Regions from separate parts of the Ketobacter sp. GenoA1 genome, predicted to be linked through region 2. Evidence: predicted binding sites of a transcription regulator. Region 2 holds the regulator's gene; each other region holds the start of a gene.
What was found. The regulator sigma-54, encoded in region 2, starts transcription at its own class of promoters, with help from an activator protein. The targets are predictions, from matches to a motif close to ANTGGCATNNANNTTGCTNT.

Region 1: a site for sigma-54 is predicted at 2,582-2,601, ahead of D9N13_RS20710 (PEP-CTERM sorting domain-containing protein). Genes of this name have one in related genera too.
Region 3: a site for sigma-54 is predicted at 1,239-1,258, ahead of D9N13_RS09670 (saccharopine dehydrogenase family protein). Genes of this name have one in related genera too.

What each region holds. Positions count from the first base shown of each region.
Region 1 covers NZ_RCHM01000045.1:18,697-23,142, forward strand. The annotation lists gene D9N13_RS20700 (7TM diverse intracellular signaling domain-containing protein) at 1-1,791, shown strand, start outside; gene smrA (DNA endonuclease SmrA) at 1,793-2,374, opposite strand; gene D9N13_RS20710 (PEP-CTERM sorting domain-containing protein) at 2,672-3,352, shown strand; gene mpl (UDP-N-acetylmuramate:L-alanyl-gamma-D-glutamyl-meso-diaminopimelate ligase) at 3,432-4,446, opposite strand, start outside.
Region 2 covers NZ_RCHM01000009.1:369,909-374,354, reverse strand. The annotation lists gene lptC (LPS export ABC transporter periplasmic protein LptC) at 1-43, shown strand, start outside; gene lptA (lipopolysaccharide transport periplasmic protein LptA) at 24-596, shown strand; gene lptB (LPS export ABC transporter ATP-binding protein) at 593-1,318, shown strand; gene D9N13_RS03065 (RNA polymerase factor sigma-54) at 1,505-3,127, shown strand; gene hpf (ribosome hibernation-promoting factor, HPF/YfiA family) at 3,223-3,510, shown strand; gene ptsN (PTS IIA-like nitrogen regulatory protein PtsN) at 3,531-3,983, shown strand; gene rapZ (RNase adapter RapZ) at 3,980-4,446, shown strand, end outside.
Region 3 covers NZ_RCHM01000023.1:250,674-255,119, reverse strand. The annotation lists gene D9N13_RS09680 (diguanylate cyclase) at 1-499, opposite strand, end outside; gene D9N13_RS09675 (CBS domain-containing protein) at 701-1,138, opposite strand; gene D9N13_RS09670 (saccharopine dehydrogenase family protein) at 1,418-2,641, shown strand; gene D9N13_RS09665 (SRPBCC family protein) at 2,656-3,090, shown strand; gene D9N13_RS09660 (TIGR04219 family outer membrane beta-barrel protein) at 3,219-3,983, shown strand; gene purC (phosphoribosylaminoimidazolesuccinocarboxamide synthase) at 4,046-4,446, opposite strand, start outside.

The DNA of each region.
Region 1 (4,446 bases), on a different contig from region 2:
TACGGTTCCGCCCTGGAAGTCATTTTGCTGTCGTTCGCCATGGCAGACCGCATCAACGAGGAACGCCGGGCCAAGCGGGTGGCAGAAAAGCTGGCACTGGAAAGCCAGCAACAGGCCGCGGAGGACAGCAAACGCTACATAGAGCTGAAATACCAGACCAAGCTGGACGAGTTGAAAGCGCGCCAGGAAGTGATCGAAGCCCAGGCGGAGAGCAAAGCGAAAAGCGAGTTCCTGGCCACCATGAGCCACGAAATACGCACCCCCATGAACGGCGTGCTGGGCATGGCAGACCTGCTGCAGGAAACCAAACTTGACGACAACCAGCGCCACTACCTGGATGTCATCTCCAACTCCGGCAGCGCCCTGCTCAACATCATTAATGACATTCTGGATTATTCCAAAATCAGCGCCGGGAAGATGGAAATCGAATACCTGGATTTCGATCTGGATCAGCTCTGTCTGGAGTGCGCCTCGGTGTTTTCCCCCACGGCCGAGCGCAAACAACTGGCCTTGCTTTGCTCCCTGGAACCGGGCACTCCCACCCTGGTTAAATCGGATCCTTGCCGCCTGCGGCAGATTCTGCTTAACCTGTTGGGCAACGCCTTCAAGTTCACCCAATCCGGCTCCATTATTCTGCGCGTGCGGGAAACCGAGCCCAAGGTGGCCGGGGAATATACGCTGCATTTCGAAGTGCGGGATACCGGTATCGGCATCCGCCCGGAACAACAGGAAAACCTGTTCAGTGAGTTTGTGCAGGCGGATTCCACCATCTCACGGGAGTACGGTGGCACCGGGTTGGGCCTGAGTATTTCCAGACAACTGGTGCACCTGATGGGGGGTGAAATCGGTATTGAAAGCCAGGTGGGTGAAGGCAGCCGTTTTTGGTTCACGTTACAGTGCCGCCAGTGTGAGCCTCAATTCATCCGCGAGCACTTTGTCCCCCTGTCTGCCCTGGAGGCGGTAAAGCTGCTGATCGTGGATGATTCCACCGACTTCTGCCAGGTGCTGAAGGAGCAGGCTGAAGCATGGGGTATGCGGCCCGAAGTGGCATTCACCGCCGCTGAGGCCCTGGAAAAACTGAACGCGGCCAGCGCGGCCGGTGCGCCGTTTCAGGTGGTGACCCTGGACAGGAACCTGCCGGGCACCAATGGCCTGGAGTGCGCCCGCCGGATAAAGCACACCGCCGCAATCCCCCACTGCCACTGTATCCTGCTGACGGCGATGCGCAGGGTTCCCGGGCGCGCAGAGCTGGAAGCGGCAGGCATCGATCTGGCCATGCAGAAGCCCATCTCCGCCCGAACATTGCGCCAAGCCATTCTGGGGTTAATGGAGGGTGGCGGACAGGGGCAGCAGCCCCGCCATGAGAAGGCAGCCTCGCCTATTCAAGGTCAAACCGTATTGGTAGCCGAGGATAACAATGTCAATCAGATGGTGATCACCGGCATGCTGAAAAAACTGGGGGTGAACTGCGAATTGGTTGCCAACGGTGAGCAGGCCCTGCAGGCCTTCACCCGAGAGCCCCACCGTTTCGATCTCATTTTTATGGACTGCGAAATGCCGGTGATGGATGGCTACCGCAGTTGCCGCCAAATCCGTGAGTTTGAAGATCAACACCATTTGCCCAGAACCCCGATCCTGGCGCTCACGGCCCATGCCATGCGGGAACACCAGCAGCGCGCCCTGGCGGCCGGCATGGACGGCCACCTGTCCAAACCCGTCGACCTCGCCACCATCAAGGAAAAACTGCTGCAGTACCTGGTGTTTCCGGAAGGCAACAGCCGCCGCGCCTGACTCAGCGCCCCCGCAAATGACGTTCGCGGTTTTCCTGTTTCTTCTCGGCGTTCTTCTTCAGCAGTACATATAAAGCCCCGGCACCGCCGTGATGTTTCTGGGCGCTGTGGAAAGCCATGACCACAGGCAGGCTGGGCAGCCATTTATTGACGTAGCTTTTCAACAGCGCCGGCGGCTGGCTGCGATCCCCCTTACCATGCAGGATCATCACCGTACGCAACCCCATACGGGTACATTCCTGAATAAATTCAAATACTTCTGTTCGGGATTGCTCCACTGTTTTACGATGCAGATCCAGCACCGCATCCACTGAATACTTGCCCAGACGCAATTTGCGGTACACCCCTTCCTGCACCCCCGGGCGCTTGTATTCAATGATGTCGTGGGGATCTACCATCTCCACATACTCGGTGGTCAGCAGGTTTTCATCCCGCTTCAGGTCGGTGATGGCCGCCTCGCGCCGAGCCAATTGGGCCTCCGATGGCCCCTGAGCGCTATTACGGATAGACACCCGGTTTTGTACCAGGGGCTTCACACCTTCCAGTTCCTTGCGGAACAGATCTTCATCCTCAGGATTGAACATGGGGAAATTCTCTATTCTGGTTCCGGTCTAAACCAAATCATACTGGGATCTGGCGACGCTGATAAGGTCTCCGCCGCCGAGCCCGGTTGCAGGGCGGCTAACCGGTATACAAAATCGGCACCTTTATGTGTCGATCAAATTTACACCAACCCATTACTGATTAATATTCAACCAAAACAACTGTCTGTTTTTTATACAAATATCAATATTGGCCCACATTCTGCTTACTTATTGATCAAAATTATCTGAATTCACTGTTTCTGCGGTGAGCAAGTAAATAGAAACGGAGCCTTATCCATGAACAAACTGATTACCACCATTGCACTGAGCGCCGCCCTGTTGACCGGTAGTGTGTTTGCCACGCCTCAGTATACCGGTGAAACCGAAGGCAGCCTGACCGATAGCGACTTCAGCACCTTCGGCTACTACCTGTGGAGCGATGAAGGCGACAGCCGCAGCTGGCATCTGCGCTGGACCGGCATTGGCGCGGTACAGGATCCGGTTGCCTGGTACGGTTCTATTCTGTTCTTCAACAGCGATCTGGGCAGCGCCGTGGAATACAGTTTCGAGAGCGGCGGCACCTACGGTGACAACCTGTATGAAACCTATGATGCCCTTGCCTTCGGTGGTATTGATGCCCTGTCCTTCCAGGCCGCAACCAATAATGACGGCGGTGTGGATGGTATCGATTTTTATCTGAGCGACGAGTTTGATCTGCTGAGCTTCCAACTGGGTTCCAGCGCTTTCGATCTTGGCTTCAGCGACATCAACTACGAAGACCAGTATGCAAAAGCGGCGGATGGCATCTACATCAGTGACGAGCTGAACAGCCCAGACGCACTGGTGACCTACAACCCCGATGGTACCCTACGTTATCAGTTTGAAGTGGTTGCCGTGCCTGAGCCGGCCTCCATTGCCCTGTTGGGACTGGGCCTGCTGGGCCTGGGTATGGCGCGCCGCCGGGTTCGCAACAGCTGATAGCCACCCCCGGAAAACCTTTCCAAGCGTAAGAAGCCGGCCCCTGAATCAGGGCGTCGGCTTTTTTTACAGTTTTTGATTAGTTTTTAACCAGCTCGTTCTGTAACGCCTGCAACAGCTTCCGGTGTATGCCGCCAAAGCCCCCATTGCTCATGATGACAATGTGATCCCCCGCTTTGGCTTGCGCCACCAGGCTCTGTACCAGCTGCTCCAGGTCACTGGCCACCCGGGCCGGGGCCTTGCTGGCCGCCACCACCGGCTGCAGATCCCAATCCAGCCCCGGGGGCTGATACCAGATAGCCTCATCCGCCTGCTCCGTTGCCGGCGCCAGGTTGGCCTTGTGTACACCCAGGCGCATGGTGTTGGAGCGCGGCTCAATCACCGCCACGATGCGCTGCTGCCCCACCTGCTTACGCAGCCCGTCCAGGGTGCTCTTGATGGCCGTGGGGTGGTGGGCGAAATCGTCGTACACCGTTATGCCGGCCACGCAGCCCACCACTTCCATACGCCGCTTGACGCCACCGAACTCACACAATGCCGCCACCCCCTGCTCGGCGGTGACACCGGCATGGCGGGCCGCGGCAATGGCCGCCAGTCCGTTGTTCACATTGTGCAACCCGGTGAGGGGCCAGTGGACGCTGCCATAGCAATGGCCCTGGTAGCACACCTCAAAGTGGGAGCCATCCTCCGCCAGCAGCCGCGCCTGCCAGCCGGCTTCACCGATCAGCTGCACTGGAGTCCAGCAACCGGCGGCCAACACCTCCGCCAGATAGACATCGGCCTGGGGATGAATCACCAGGCCATTGCCGGGCACCGTACGCACCACATGGTGGAATTGTTTCTGGATGGCCTTGATGTCTTCGAAGATATCGGCGTGATCGTATTCAAGATTGTTGAGGATCAGGGTCCGCGGCAGGTAATGGACAAACTTGGAACGCTTGTCGAAAAAGGCGGAATCGTATTCGTCCGCCTCGATCACAAAAAACGGCTCTTCGCCCAGCCGCGCGGAGACCGCAAAGTTCTTGGGAATCCCGCCAATCAGGTAACCGGGTGCCAGCCCCGCCTGCTCCAGTATCCAGGCCACCATGGCGGAG
Region 2 (4,446 bases):
ACGGCAAAACGTCACCAGCATTTATGAACCTGCTAAGTCTTAAAGCGTTACTCTGCATAATAACGTTCGCCTTCGCATCCAGCGCTGCCCGGGCGCTGGACAGTGATCGGCTGCAACCCTTGAAAATTGTGGCGGACACTGCCCTGATCGACGAAAAAGACGGCACTGCCACCTATACAGGCAACGTTGTACTGACCCAGGGCACCCTGCGCATTGCAGCGGAATCACTCAAGATCAAAACGGAGTTGGGTAAAGTGGACGTGGTCATGGCAGTGGGCGAGCCGGCGCTGTTTTCTCAGGTTCCGGAGCCCAACCAGGCAGAGGTCATCGCCAAAGCCAAAAAGATCGATTACCTGGTAAGGGATCAGAAACTGCTGCTGAAAATCAAAGCATCTATTGTGCAGGGCGAGAACATCTTCCGCGGTGAAGAAATCGTTTATGAAATCCAGAGCCAGCGCCTGCAGGCGGTGGGACAAACCGGAGAGGTCAAGCCCGGCAGTATCAAAGGCCGGGTGGAGATGATATTGCCCGCCGCGACAGATCCTGCCCCGAATGCGCCCAGCCCTGACGAGACGGAGGCAGCGCCGTCACAATGAGCCGTCTTACCGCCTCCAATCTCGCTAAAAGTTACAAAGGCCGTGCCGTGGTGGAAGACGTTTCCATTACCATTGAAAGCGGACAAATCGTGGGGTTGCTCGGCCCCAATGGGGCCGGTAAAACCACCTGTTTCTACATGATCATTGGCATCGTGCCCCAGGACAAGGGGCGCATCGTTATCGACGATACTGAAATCACCCATCTGCCCATGCACGGACGGGCCGCCAAAGGCATCGGCTACCTGCCCCAGGAAGCCTCCATTTTTCGCCGCTTGAAAGTCCGGGAAAACATCATGGCGATACTTGAGACCCGCAAGGACCTGACCCGCAAACAGCGGCAAAGCAAACTGGAAGAGCTGCTGGCTGAGTTTCACATCGGACACATCGCCGATTCACTGGGCATGGCCCTGTCCGGTGGTGAGCGCCGCCGCGTCGAGATTGCCCGCGCTCTGGCCACTGACCCGGCCTTCATTCTGCTGGATGAACCCTTCGCCGGGGTCGACCCCATTTCCGTGGCAGACATCAAGCAAATCATCAGCCACCTGCGTGATCGTGGGCTGGGCGTACTCATCACGGACCACAATGTGCGGGACACTCTGGACATTTGCGAGAAGGCTTTTATCGTCAGCGAAGGGCACATCATTGCTGAAGGTGAGCCCTCACTTATCCTGCAAAACCAGAAAGTCCGCGATGTTTATCTGGGTAACCAGTTCCATATGTAAAAGTTCTAAGCAATTTCAGGCATGTAAATTGCTTTGCAGCGTCACTGCTCTTACAATTAAACCCAAGCGGTTCTATTTCGGCACCAATAAACTGTTGAAATTAGGTCACTATTTGACTGCCTGGAATACAGCAATCCGATGCTGTACAGATGTCTCCGGTCGTTGCAGAAGTTGAATTAGGTATCAATGAAACCAACCTTACAGCTCAAAATTGGTCAACACCTCACCATGACGCCGCAGCTGCAGCAGGCAATTCGCCTATTGCAGCTCTCCACTCTGGATCTTCAAACCGAAATCCAGGAAGCGCTGGAATCCAACCCCCTCCTGGATGTGGATGAATCTTCCCCGGACAACGACAGCAACGATTCCGGTAACGGACAGAGTGACAGCACCAGCAAAACCGACAACGACCAGAATCTCGATTTTTCAAAATCCCAAGATACCCAGGACACCCAATCCAGCAACAACAACGCCGATGACTCGTCGGTGGATCTGGAAGGCAAGGAGATGCCCAACGAACTGCCCGTGGACAGTGACTGGGATACCATGTTCGATGGTGCCGCAGGCCCCTCGTCCAGTGGCGGCAGCTTTGACGATGACGATTTTGACTACGACAGCCGCAACACGGCGCCCGAATCCATTTACGACAACCTTATGTGGCAACTGAATCTGACCCCCATGTCAGACATGGACCGGATGATTGCCATGGCCATCATTGAAGGCATCAACCCCAAGGGCTATCTCACCCAGTCCGTGGAGGAAATCCGCGATGGTGTGCTGGCGCAACAGGACGTGGTGGCCGACCTGGTCAGATTACAGCAGGAAGAACTGCAGGCCATGGACATCCAGTTACAGCCGGATGACGATGATGATGGCCTACCCGTATCCCTGGAAGAGGTGCTGGCTGTATTGCACCGGGTTCAGCAGTTCGACCCCCCCGGAGTGGCCGCCCGTGACCTGCGGGAATGCCTGCTGATTCAGCTCAAACAACTGCCCCGGGATGAACCCCACCGGGATGATGCCATCATGGTGGTGGAGATGTTTCTGGATGCGCTGGGTGCCCGCGATTTCGCCACCATCATGCGCAAGGGCAAACTGTCCGAGGCCCGACTGAAAAGCGCCATTGCGTTGATCCAGACCCTGAACCCTTATCCGGGCAGCAGCGTCGAAACCGATGATACCCAGTATGTCATCCCGGATGTCATTGTGAGTAAGGACAAAGGCCGCTGGAAAGTGGAGTTGAACCCGGAAGCCACCCCGCGCCTCAGGGTCAACAGCAGCTACGCATCCATGATCCAGCGTGCGGACAACAGCAGCGACAACACCTTCCTGAAAAACAATCTGCAGGAAGCCCGTTGGTTTATCAAAAGCTTACAAAGCCGCAACGAAACCCTGCTTAAAGTAGCCACCAAAATAGTGGAATATCAGATAGGGTTTCTCGAACAGGGGGAGGAAGCCATGAAACCACTGGTGCTGCACGATATTGCAGAAGCGGTCGGCATGCATGAATCCACCATTTCCCGGGTCACCACGCAGAAGTTCATGCACACCCCAAGGGGTATATTTGAGCTCAAGTACTTCTTCTCCAGTCATGTCAGCACCGGTTCCGGCGGCGAATGCTCCTCCACCGCCATTCGCGCCATCATCAAAAAGCTGATCGCGGCAGAAAATCCCAAAAAACCATTGAGCGACAGTAAAATTGCCAACATACTGGAAGAACAGGATATCAAGGTTGCCCGGCGCACCATTGCGAAATATCGCGAAGCCATGATGATCCCGCCGTCCAACGAAAGGAAACGATTGGTTTAACTGTTGGTCACAGTTATATAAGCGTAAACACCAGACCACTGCCAACATCAGGCTTTGGTCGCAGTAACATCTAAACCACGATTAAGGAGTGGCCTATGCAAATCAATATCAGCGGACATCACGTAGAAGTTACCGACTCCATGAAGGACTACGTTGCCGATAAGATGCAGAAACTGGAACGCCATACCGACGACATCACCAGCATCCAGGCGATTCTCAGTGTAGAGAAAAACCGCCAGAAAGCAGAAGCCAAAATCCACGTAAAAGGCGCTGATTTATTTGCCAACGCCGAATCCGAAGACATGTACGCCGCCATTGATATGATGACCGACAAGCTGGACCGACAGGTGCTGAAGCACAAGGAAAAAATGAAAAGCTGGTAACTGAAGGTTATTGATAACGTATGGAACTTGCTGAAATCATCAGTCCGCAACGGGTCTTTGAAGACGTTCCCGGCGGCAGCAAAAAGAAAGTTCTGGAAACCGCTGCTGGGCTGATCGCCCAGCAGTGCCCGGAGCTTGACCCCAATGAACTTTTTGACAACCTTATCTCGCGGGAGAAGCTGGGCAGTACCGGTTTAGGTAAAGGCATCGCTATCCCCCACTGCCGGGCCAATCACTGCAGTAACGCCATTGGCGCGTTTATCAAATTGGAGAGCGGCGTGGACTTCGATTCCATCGACCATGAGCCGGTGGACATGCTGTTTGTTTTACTGGTGCCGCAGGATGCTCACGAGGAGCACCTGAACATCCTTTCCAAAATCGCCACCCTATTCAATGATGACAACCGTCGCAAAACATTGCGTGCGGCCCACTCCACCGACAGTATTTATGACGCACTGGTGACACCGGTATGAAATTAGTGGTAATCAGCGGTCGCTCCGGATCAGGAAAAACCACTGCATTACACGTTCTGGAAGACATCGGCTACTACTGCGTTGACAACCTTCCCGTTACCCTGCTGCGGGATCTGATGAGTGAACTGGCAACACGGTCTTCGCCCAAAATTGAAGAAGTCGCCATCGGCATCGATGCGCGCAACAGCGTGACCCAACTTGAGAAGCTACCCAACGTGCTGCGGGAATTGACCGCAGATGGTGTCGAAAGCCAGGTTATCTATCTGGACGCAGGCGATGAAACACTGGTCAAACGCTTCAGCGAAACCCGCCGCAAACACCCTATCAGCAACGACACCAACACCCTGAAAGAAGCCATCGACCGGGAACGGGAAATGCTGAATCCGGTGGCTGCCAGCGCCAGCCTGATTATTGATACCAGCAATCTCACCCTGCACGAACTGCGCGACCAAATCAAAATCCG
Region 3 (4,446 bases), on a different contig from region 2:
CATCCCGTTGCCACAAAGTGAGGGGAGCCTGCACGGAAGTGCTGGTTTTGATGCGGTAGTAGATATCCAGGGTCGCCCCCGGCGGGAAATGCAGCGGAACAACAAAAAACCGGTGCTCAATCGGGCGCTCTGCGAAAACACGCTTATCGCCCATCTGATAAGAGTCGAGTAATTTGCCTGAGTCGTAAACCCACACATCCACGTAATCCAGAACCGCATACCCCAGTTCCAGATAACGCAGTGTCGATGCGTCTGCAGGGTTCTCCAATTGCAGATGCAGCCACCAGGTGGAATCACTGTATCCTTGGTTGAAAGCTTTTTGTCCCTGGGGCACCCAGTGGTCATCCGGCTTGCGCACGGTTTCGATCGTGTAACGACCGTCAGGATCTTCGAGAAATTGGACGTGCTCATTAACCGCGGAGGAGGATGCTTCTGCAGACAACAGGGCCATCGCACACCAGGGTTGTAACAGCAGAATAAAAAAGACAACGGGACGCATCAGCCAAACCAACAAGGTGTTCACTCCCAAAATGAAAAAGCCCTGATTACATCCCTATTTATCGCGTTATTAATTTAACAATAGAGAGGGCTGAGACATTTACAAGCTAATGCCTTGAAAACAAGCTAACTTTGTTAGGCTGGTGCGTGACACTGGGGGCGGACTGGTGTGACCGAGCTGTTCCGGCCACACCAGAAAACCTTACAGGGCGGTTTTCTTATCACTGAGATGATGGCAGCGAACGCTGGCATCGTAGAGCTCCTGGAGTACATCGGAACGACTGACAATCCCCACCAACTTGCCATTTTCCACCACGGGATACATCTTGGGCTTATTGGTTGTGAGCTGATCCGCCAATTCCGAAATGGCCATATCCGGCTCGACCGTAAGCACATTGGTTTTCATTACATCGCCGGCATTGGCGGTCAGATCGCAATAAAACGCGGTATTCAGCATTTCCTTGATGCAATCCTGCTCTGAAATAAAGCCGATCACATTCTGATTCTCATCCAACACGGGGGCACCGGTTATCTTGTTTTCCAGTAATACTGCCACCACATCCCCAACATCATCCTTGATATCAAAGCTGACCACTTTACGGCTCATGCAATCACGAACCACAACCGACTTATCAACCATATAACCTCCTCACCCAGCGGTGACTGCTGTTATGATTATTATGTATGCCAATATAGGCCACGGCCACTTGCCCGCTCCGCAGCATCGGCCATTAATCAACAATGTCACAGCTTTTGTTTAAGCTCAACTGTTTATGATCCGCCCCCTTGGCCCCCTTGATGCCCTGCCCCCTTATAAAAAACCAAATTTGTAACATCAGGCTCTTGAAACCCATAATTCATACGGCTTACTCTAAGCACCAATTTTCACTGCAATTTTGATGACTTACAGGGGACGAGCATGACCACCAAGGCCGCCAAAACAGCGTCCAAAAGGCCATTCGATATCGTGGTATACGGCGCAACCGGTTTTACTGGAAAACTCACTGCTGAATACCTCGTGAGGAGCCAGGGAGCCAACCCACTGAAGCTGGCAATCGCCGGCCGCAACCGCGGTAAAGTAGAAGCCTGTCAACAGGACCTGCTGAGCATAAACAGCCAGGCCCACATTGAGACGCTGCACGCAGACTCCGACGACTACACCAGCCTGGTGAACATGGCCGCCCAGGCCAAGGTTGTCATCACCACCGTGGGCCCCTATCTCAAATACGGCGAACCGCTGGTTCGAGCCTGTGTGGAGGCCGGCACCCATTACGTGGACCTGACCGGAGAGCCGGAGTTTGTGGAAGGCCTGCAACATGAACTACATGACCAGGCGGTGGAGAAAAAGATCAAAATCATCAACAGCTGTGGCTTTGACAGCATTCCTCACGACCTGGGTGCACTCTATACCGTGCACCAGTTAAATACGTTGCTGGGTGAGGACAAGGCGGGAAAATGCCCGGTGAAGGTGGAAGGTTTCATCGAAGCCAAGGGCACTTTTTCCGGGGGCACTTGGCATTCTGCCATCACCCAGTTTTCCCGGCTGCGGGCGTATCACAATAAACGCAAGGAATGGCATAAAACCCGCAAAACCAAGCCCACCGACCGGCGCCGTACCCGGGTCATGCAACCCAAGGTATTCTGGGTAAATGCCCACAAGGCATGGGCCTGCCCCTTCCCCTCCATCGACCCTCAGGTGGTCAAGCGCACCGCTGCCGAGCGCAAGGAATTCGGACCGGATTTTATTTATGGACACTACATACTGGTTAAAAAATTGCCCAAACTGATCGGCGGCGTGGTGGGCGCTGGGGGGCTGATCGCACTGTCTCAGTTTAAATACACGCGCAACAAACTGCTGGAAGTGAAAGATCCCGGGCAGGGCCCAAGCGAGGCAATGCGCAATAAATCCTGGTTCAAGGTTCACTTTGTCGGTGAAGCCGACGGACTGCATGTATGGACTGAGGTTGCAGGAGGCGACCCCGGTTATGGAGAGACCGCAAAAATGCTGGCTGAGTCTGCTTTGTGCCTGGCACAGGACAAAGACCTACCAGCCAACTACGGTGTTACCACGCCTGGCGCAGGTATGGGAGTCGCTCTGATTGAGCGCCTGAATGCAGCCGGCATCACTTTCAGAACGATTTAACGGAAATACACTTTATGAGCAGCCAATTCATTCAAATGAATGTCGAATTCAATGCCCCGGTCGAAACCGTATTCGCCACCCTGTCCGACCACGAAGCAATGGGCAAAGTGCTCAACGCTAAAGTCAAACGGATTAAGGATGGGCAGGATGACGTCAACGGAATAGGTTCAGTGCGGCGCATAACCCCCGTGCCACTGGCGGATTTCGAAGAAACCGTCACCGCCTTCGAACCCAATAAACTGGTGGAATACACCATCACCAAGGGCAGCCCCCTGAAGAACCACCTGGGCCGCATGGTGTTCAGTGAGAACGGTGGCAAAACCCACCTGCACTACACCATTCAATTTGAGCCCAAGGTGCCTGTTCCCTTAAGCGGACTGGTGGTGAAATCCGTTCTGGAGAAAGTGATCCTGCGGGGATTGCACAAGCTGGCCAAACAATACCACTGAACAATTGGTAGCCAGACCTCACCGGGTTCTTGAATGTGTTCGCAAACCTATGAATAAAAAGGCTGACTTAGGTTGGCCTTTGCTCCCAGTATGCTTTAATTAACAGGAAACTAATTAGGGAGCAGAACATGAGATCTATCGCTACCGCCGCTTTGATCGGCATGAACCTTGGCTTCGGCAGTGTCAGTTACGCTGACACCCTTCTGGGAATCTATGTGGGCGGAGGCAGCATCAGCTACGATCTGTCTGGTGACTTTACCGATTTGGAAGGTGGCAGCAGTTCCATCGACTTTGACGATGATCTTGGCCTGGAGGGTGATTCCGGCTCCTACTTTTACATTGCCCTCGAACATGGCATCCCCATTCTGCCCAACGTTCGTTTTGCCCGCTCTGAGATCGAGGAATCGGCCAGCGTCGTGCTGTCGGATTCCATCGAGTTCGATGACATTACGTTTCCGGCCGGTGCACCGGTGCGCTCAAAACTGGACTTCTCCCACAATGACTACACCTTTTATTACGAAGTGCTGGACAACTGGGTAAGCCTGGACCTGGGCCTGACCGCGCGTCAGTTCGATGGCGAGCTGAGTGCCAGCAGCCCGCTGCTATCGGAAACAGCCAGTGAGGATCTCGATTTCGTGGCACCATTGCTATACGGCTCTGCGCAATTCGAATTACCCATTACTGGTCTATATGTGGGCGTGCAGGGAAACTGGATCGGAGCTGGCGGGGCTCAACTCTATGACTTGTGGGGTAAAGTGGGCTATACCTTCGCCTTTGGCCTGGGCCTGGAAGCCGGGATGAGAAAATTGGCACTGGAATTGGATGATGTAGAAGACCTGGACGCCGATGTTACACTGGACGGCTCCTATATCGCCGCCACGTTCCATTTCTGAGCGGGGCTTCGGTCATAAAAAAACCGCAGCATTTTGCTGCGGTTTTTTCTTGCAGTAACGGCTCAGTCAAACTTGATGCCCAATCTCAAGCCCACTTCCTCATAAGACTCCACCACATCACCCAGCCCCTGGCGGAAACGATCTTTGTCCAGTTTTTTGCGGGTTTCCACATCCCATAAGCGGCAACCATCTGGCGTGAATTCATCACCCAGCACTACACGCCCGTCATAAATACCAAACTCCAGCTTGTAATCCACCAACAGCATACCGCCATCCAGGAACAGTTGTTTCAGCACGTCGTTAACCTTGAAGGTCAATTCTTTCATCTTTAACACGTGCTCTTTTTCAGCCCAGCCAAAGCTTTGGATATGGTATTCATTCACCATCGGGTCGCCCAGTGCATCATTCTTCAGAAAGAACTCAAAGGTGGGCGGATTAAGGTCCAGCCCCTCTTCGACGCCCA